DNA from 2 places in the Citricoccus sp. NPDC079358 genome. Region 2 is predicted to be linked to the other one. Evidence: riboswitches for the same ligand, from Rfam matches in the RefSeq annotation. Region 2 holds a riboswitch; the other holds the start of a gene.
What was found. Region 2 has a riboswitch for S-adenosylmethionine ahead of AB0333_RS13370 (PLP-dependent transferase). Riboswitches for the same ligand answer to the same signal wherever they lie in the genome.

Region 1 (3,400 bases), on a different contig from region 2:
GCGCGGCTGAGCAGGGCGGCAGAACCGGCGGTGGAGCCCACGTCGATGGCCTCGGCACGCAGGGCCTCATTGGCCTTGTTGGACCCGGCGGACTGGACCCAGTTCACGGTGACGCCCTCCTCCGAGAGCTCCTCCTCGAGCCAGCCCTTCTCCTTGATGACCAGGGAGAGCGGGTTGTAGGTGGCGAAGTCGATGTTCAGCTCGCCGCCGGAGCCGTTGCCACCGGCGCCGGCCTCGGCGGCCTGACCACCGGATCCCTCGCCGGCCACACAACCGGTGAGCGCGAGGGCCGCGAGGGCGAGGGTGGCGGCGGAGAAGGTGAGGCGTGAGCGCATAGTGGTGCCTTTCGAGGGGGTGCGGTGTGTCCGGGGCCCGGAGGGGTGGGGCGCCGGACGATCTGTCGGGTACGGAGGAGGAGGGGCCGGTTAGCGGCGGTGGGCGTCCACACCGAGACCGCCGAGCAGCTCGGTTCGGAGGCGGGCCAGTTCGGCCGAACCGCGGTCCCGGGGCCGTTCCCCGGGGACGGTGACCACGGTGCGGGTGGTCGCGCCAGGGGCGGAACCCGGAGCGGGGTCCTGGCCGAGCAGTAGGATCCGGTCGGCCAGCTGGAGGGCCTCGTCCACGTCATGGGTGACGAGCAGGACGGTGGTGGCGGTCTTGGCATGGACGTCCAGCAACAGATCCTGCATTCGTAGCCGCGTCAGGGCGTCGAGTGCGCCGAACGGCTCGTCCAGCAGGAGAACACCGGGCCGCCGGGCCAGGGCGCGGGCCAGCGACGTCCGCTGGGCCATGCCGCCGGAGACCTCCCGGGGCCGGAGGCCGGCGTGCTCGGCCAGGCCCACCAGGTCCAGCAAACGGTCGACGCTCTCGCGGCCCTCGGCCCGTCCCATGCCGGGCGGCAGCCCCAAGGACACGTTCTGGTGGAGGGTGCGCCAGGGCATGAGGCGGGGTTCCTGGAAACCGACGGCGGTGCGGGAGTCATAGGGACGGACGGCGGACCCGCCGACCAGGATCTGCCCGGTGCTGCCGCTGTCCAGGCCGCCCACGGCGCGCAGCAGCGTCGACTTGCCGCAGCCGGAGGCCCCGAGGATGGCCAGGACCTCGCCCGGGCGCACGGTGAGGTTGATGTCCCGCAACACGGTGCGTGCGCCGTCGATGGCGGGGAAGGACCGGCCGACGTCGCGGAACTCCACCGCGAGGCTGGTGGTCGGGGCCGGCGGCGCCGTGAGGACGCTGGAACCGGTCAGGGACTCGGCAAGGGCAGTCACGGTGAATCACGCTCCATCGGTTCTGGCATGAGCACCTTCCCGGGTCATACGGGAGGTTGCTGCGGCGTCATCGAGCCAGATCTCTCGGCCGCTCTGGATGGTTGATTCATCCAGTGAAGCAGAGCACAGGGTATCCGTGTCAACCGCTGAAGAGCCGGTAACCACAGCTCCACAGGGGGCAATGCACCGGTCAACGGCATGTTTTACTCAACGGCATGTTTTACGGTCCGCTCCTCCACCGTCACTTATCTTGACGCCGCGTCATGTCACGTCATATTCGGAGTCTCTTGCGGTCAAATCCGGACCCGCGGCCATCCAGCGGCACGAAGGGTCGATATATGACTCCGGATTAGTTTGTGTCCTGCGCCATCTGGTCACCTGTGAGGGACCCATCCAGAGCGGCCGAGAGATCTGGCTTGATGACGCCGCAGCAACCACCGGGGATCCGGACAGGTGCTACCGCCAGGACCGATGGAAGGACGTGCATCCCCGTGCCCGAAACCCTGCCCGTGACCGTGCCGCGGAACGAGCCTGAGCTCTCCCCGCGCCGGATCCGTTTCAACGCCTTCGACATGAACTGCGTGGGCCACCAGTCCCCGGGGCTGTGGCGCCACCCGGAGGACCGCTCCAGTGACTACAACACGATCGGCTACTGGACGCATCTGGCCCAGGTCGCCGAACGCGGCCGCTTCGACGGCCTGTTCATCGCCGACGTGCTTGGCACCTATGACGTGTATGGAGGCTCCAACGAGGCCACTCTCACCGCCGGCACCCAGGTGCCTGTCAACGACCCCATGCTGCTCGTCAGCGCCATGGCCGCGGTGACCGAACACCTCGGTTTCGGCATCACCGCAGGAACCGCCTACGAGCATCCCTATCCCTTCGCCCGCCGCCTGGCCACTCTGGACCATCTCACGGGCGGGCGGGTCGGTTGGAACGTGGTCACCGGCTACCTGCCCTCGGCTGCCCGCAACATGGGCCGCCAGGACCAGCTGGCCCATGACGAGCGCTACGACCACGCAGACGAATACCTCGAGGTCGTCTACAAGCTGCTGGAGGGCTCCTGGGACGAGGACGCCGTGGTCCGGGACCGGGACGGTTGCGTCTACACGGACCCGGCCAGGGTGCACGAGATCGGCCATCAGGGGACCTACTTCTCGGTGCCGGGCATCGCCCTGACGGAGCCGAGCCCCCAGCGCACCCCCGTGGTCTACCAAGCCGGCACCTCCCCGCGCGGCCTAGCCTTCGCCGGGCAGAACGCCGAATGCGCCTTCGTCTCCGCCCCCAGCCGGGACAAGCTGGCCCAGGCCGTGACCAGGATCCGTGCTGCCGCCGTGGAGGCCGGCCGTGACGCGAAGGACATCAGGATCTTCAACCTTGCCACCGTCATCACCGGTCCGGACGAGGGGGCGGCCCGCGCCAAACACGCCGACTACGTCCGTTACGTGGACCACCGTGGTGCCCTCGCACTGTTGTCCGGGTGGATGGGCATCGACTTCTCGCAGTACGGCCTGGACGATGTGATCGGTCAGGACGTGCAGACCAACGCGGTGCAGTCCGCCGTGGAGACCTTCCGCTCGGGCGGTGCCGACGCCTCCGCGGACGGAGAGCCCTGGAGCATCCGCCGACTTGCCGAATGGGTCGGCATCGGGGGCTTCGGGCCGGTGTTCGTCGGCTCCGGTGCGCAGGTCGCCGACCAGCTGCAGGACTGGGCCGAGGAGACGGACGTGGACGGCTTCAATCTCGCCTACGCGGTCTCCCCGGGAAGCTTCGAGGACGTCGTGGAGCACGTGGTCCCCGAGCTCCAGGCCCGCGGTGCCTATCCCGCCGAGTACGAGTCCGGCACCCTGCGACACAAGCTGTTCGGCCGCGGGGACCGGCTGGCGGAGAACCACCGGGGCGCCAGCTTCCGGCTGGCAGCGGCCGGCACCCGGGACGGGGGCGCGCTGTGATCGAGATCCGCGACCTGCACCAGGCCTACACCGGGCGTGGGGGGACCGTCGAGGTGCTCAAGGGCATCGATCTGACCGTGCCGGAAGGCTCCATCACCGCCGTGGTCGGGCCCTCCGGGGCCGGCAAGACGACCCTCTCGCACTGCATCTCCCTGTTGGAGAAGCCCACCCGCGGCGAGA
Region 2 (3,400 bases):
TCGATGCCCAGGGCGTCGGCCAACCGCGCCTCGGCATGGACGGAGTCGCGGATGGTGGTGAACGGGAAGCGGGATCCCCAAGGGGTGCCCTCCGGGTCCAGCGAGGACGGTCCGGTACTTCCGTAACAACCGCCGAGGATGTTCGGGGCGATCACGAACCAGGTATTGGTGTCGATGGGGCAGCCGGGGCCGACGACACCCTCCCACCAGCCCTCCTCCGGATCACCGGAGGAGGCCGCCACGTGCGTGGACCCGGTCAGGGCATGCAGCACCAGCACGGCGTTCGACTTCTCGGCGTTGAGCGTGCCCCAGGTCTCGTAGGCGATCTCCACCTCCGGCAGGTGGCCACCGGTCTCGAAGTCCAAGGCGCCGATGCGCCGAGTGTGCAGGCCGCCGTCGGGTAGGCCCGTGGCGGTCGGCTGGGGGGTGGTCGTGGTCATGCGAATACCTCCGGCCCTAGGCGCTCACGTCGGCCGCGGCGAAGCCGTTGTCCAGATCGGCCAGGATGTCTTCGATGCTCTCCACACCCACGGACAAGCGGACCAAGCCGGGGGTGACACCGGTGGCACGCTGCTCCTCCTCGGTGAGCTGGGAATGCGTGGTGGATGCCGGGTGGATGACGAGCGAGCGGACATCACCGATGTTGGCCACGTGGTGGTGCAGGCGCAGGGCGTCCACGAAGCGGGCCCCGGCCTCGCGGCCGCCGGCGATCTCGAAGGAGACGAAGCCGGCCGGGCCCTTCGGCAGGTACTGCTTCGCGCGCTCGTGCCAGGGACTGGAGGCCAGCCCGGGGTAGATCACGGCCTCGGCCAGGGCGTGGCCGTCCAAATACTCGGCCACCTGGCGGGCGTTCGCCACGTGGCGCTCCATGCGCAGGGACAGGGTCTCGAGGCCCAGGTTGAGCAGGAAGGCGTTGAAAGGGCTGATCGCGCTGCCGTAGTCGCGCAGCAACTGGACCCGCGCCTTGAGTACGAAGGCCAGGTTGGCCCCGAGGATGCCGTCCACGCCCAGGTCCCGGGCGAAGACGATCCCGTTGTAGCTCTCGTCCGGGGTGTTGAAGCCCGGGAAGCGCTCGGGCTGGGCGGCGAAGTCGAAGGTGCCGCCGTCCACGATCACGCCGGCCATCGCCGCGGCGTGGCCGCCGAGGTACTTGGTGGCCGAGTGGACCACGATGTCCGCACCGTGCTCGATCGGGCGCAGCAGGTACGGGGTGGCCAGGGTGTTGTCCACGATCAGCGGCAGCCCGGCGCCGTGGGCGACGTCGGCGACGGCGCGGATGTCCAGCACGTCCCCGCGGGGGTTGCCGAGGGTCTCACCGAACAGGGCCTTGGTGTTGTCCTGGATGGCGTTCTGCCACGCCTCCGGGCTGTCCGGGTCCTGCACGAAGGTGGTGGTGATGCCGATCTTGGCCAGGGTGTGCTTGAACAGGTTCTGCGTGCCGCCGTACAGCGAGGCGGACACGACCACATGGTCCCCCGCCCCGGCGAGGTTGAGGATGGAGAAGGTGGTGGCCGCCTGGCCCGAGGCCAGCAGTAGTGCCCCGACCCCGCCCTCCAGGGCGGCGATCTTGCCTTCAACGGCTTCCTGGGTGGGGTTGCCGATGCGCGAGTAGATCGGGCCGAGATCCTTCAGGGCGAAGCGGTCGGCGGCGACCTCGGCGGACGGGAAATCGAAGGAGTTCGACTGGATGATCGGCAGCACCGTGGCGCCGTAGGGGTTCTCCTCCGGGATCCCGGCATGGACCTGGCGGGTCTCGAAGCCCCACTGGGCTGGATCGGCGGCCTCGGTGTTCGGGGTGCTGGGGGTGTTGGTGGGGTTGTCAGTCACGTGACGGCTCCTGTCAGTCCAGGGCCACCGGTGTGGTGCCGGCGGGCAGGGACATCGTCCAGCAACCCGACGCGGCGTGGTGGCCCGCGCTTGCCGGTGCCGGTCGGCACCTGCCTGGTCCTCACCCGGGGCACCCCACCGCGAGCTGGAGGGTTGCCGGCCAGCAAGCCGGGGCTTGATGCTGGCACTCATGACCTTCGTCAAGTCTGCCAGATCGGCTCCGGGGATTCATCCCCGGCCGCCCTGGGGCGTAGCATTGCGCCGCACGGTGCTCCCGCGGCCCTCGTCATCAGGGACGCCGAATAACCGGCACCGGCTGCCGGTCAGACCTGTGACGTCGACCACATTTCAAGTGAGGTTAACCTAACCAGTCCGGGCCGGAAGAAAGTGCAACGATAAGAGCATGATGCGCCTGGATCACGTCTCGTACGCCGTTGGACCCGAAGAAGGACTTGCCGCCACGGTGGCCCGTCTCGCCGAAACGCTCGGCATCGAGCGCGTCAAGGGCGGTGTCCACCCCCGCTTCGGCACGCGCAATGCGATCTTCCCGCTGCGCAACCGCCAGTACCTCGAGGTCGTGGAGGTCTTGGACCACCCCTCCTCGGAGAAGGCCCCGTTCGGCCAGGCCGTGCGCGCCCGCTCCGAGATGGGCGGCGGCTGGATGGGCTGGTGTGTCTCCGTGGACGACCTCGCCCCGTTCGAGGAGCGCCTGGAACGCCAGTCCGTGCCCGGCAACCGCAAGTTCCCGGACGGCCGCGAACTCACCTGGCGCCAGATCGGCATCAAGGGCCTCATCGCCGATCCCCAGGTCCCGTACCTCTTGCGCTGGGATGAGGGCACCGAGGACCTGCACCCCTCACAGGCCCACACGCCTCAGGCCGAGTTGTCCTCCATCACGATCGCCGGCTCCCGCGACCGCGTGCGCGGCTGGTTGGGCCTGGACGACCCGGAGGAGACGGTCGGGGACATCAACGTGGTCTTCGAATCGCCCTCCGGCACCCCCGGCATCCTGGAGGTCACCTTCGAGACCCCCCAGGGCACCGTCACGCTCTGACCCCACGCACCACCCTGCGTTGAGTCCGGAGGGATTCACCTCTCAGCCCCGATATACGTGAATCCCTCCAGACTCACGTCACGGATTCAGGTGCCGAACAGGCCTGCCGCCACCAGCAGCGGGTACGCCACGAAGCCGGCGGCATTCAGCAGGAAGTGCGCGATCACCAGCGGCATCACCCGCCGGTATCTCAGGTAGACCGCGCCGAACACCAGCCCCATCAGCAGGTTGCCGATCCCCGGGCCCACCCCCTGGTAGAGGTGGTAGGCACCCCGCAGGACCGCGCAGCCCACCACCACGGCCACGGGATTCAGGGGCACGACGGCGCCGCTCGCCCAGGCGCGTAGCCCACTGTGACTGCCGGGCTGGCCCGCCACCATCCCAGCACGCCGCTGTTGCAGGTAGCCGAGCCGGTCGAAGAGCCACGCCACCACGATGACCTCCTCCAGCAACGCGTGCCGCAGGGCGGAGAGCAGCAGCACAGGGGTGGTCCACCAGTACTCATTCAGGGCGCTGCCG

Region 1: it holds a riboswitch for S-adenosylmethionine, as region 2 does, so the genes downstream of both, AB0333_RS09240 (LLM class flavin-dependent oxidoreductase) here and AB0333_RS13370 (PLP-dependent transferase) in region 2, are expected to answer to the same signal.

Annotation. Positions count from the first base shown of each region.
Region 1 is NZ_JBFBLI010000006.1:64,618-68,017, forward strand. Features, by position in the region: gene AB0333_RS09230 (aliphatic sulfonate ABC transporter substrate-binding protein) at 1-335, opposite strand, end outside; gene AB0333_RS09235 (ABC transporter ATP-binding protein) at 426-1,268, opposite strand; SAM riboswitch class I at 1,279-1,372, opposite strand; SAM riboswitch class I at 1,655-1,746, shown strand; gene AB0333_RS09240 (LLM class flavin-dependent oxidoreductase) at 1,760-3,220, shown strand; gene AB0333_RS09245 (ATP-binding cassette domain-containing protein) at 3,217-3,400, shown strand, end outside.
Region 2 is NZ_JBFBLI010000011.1:69,760-73,159, reverse strand. Features, by position in the region: gene AB0333_RS13375 (homoserine O-acetyltransferase) at 1-440, opposite strand, end outside; gene AB0333_RS13370 (PLP-dependent transferase) at 457-1,827, opposite strand; SAM riboswitch class IV at 1,909-2,023, opposite strand; gene AB0333_RS13365 (VOC family protein) at 2,231-2,881, shown strand; gene AB0333_RS13360 (CPBP family intramembrane glutamic endopeptidase) at 2,968-3,400, opposite strand, start outside.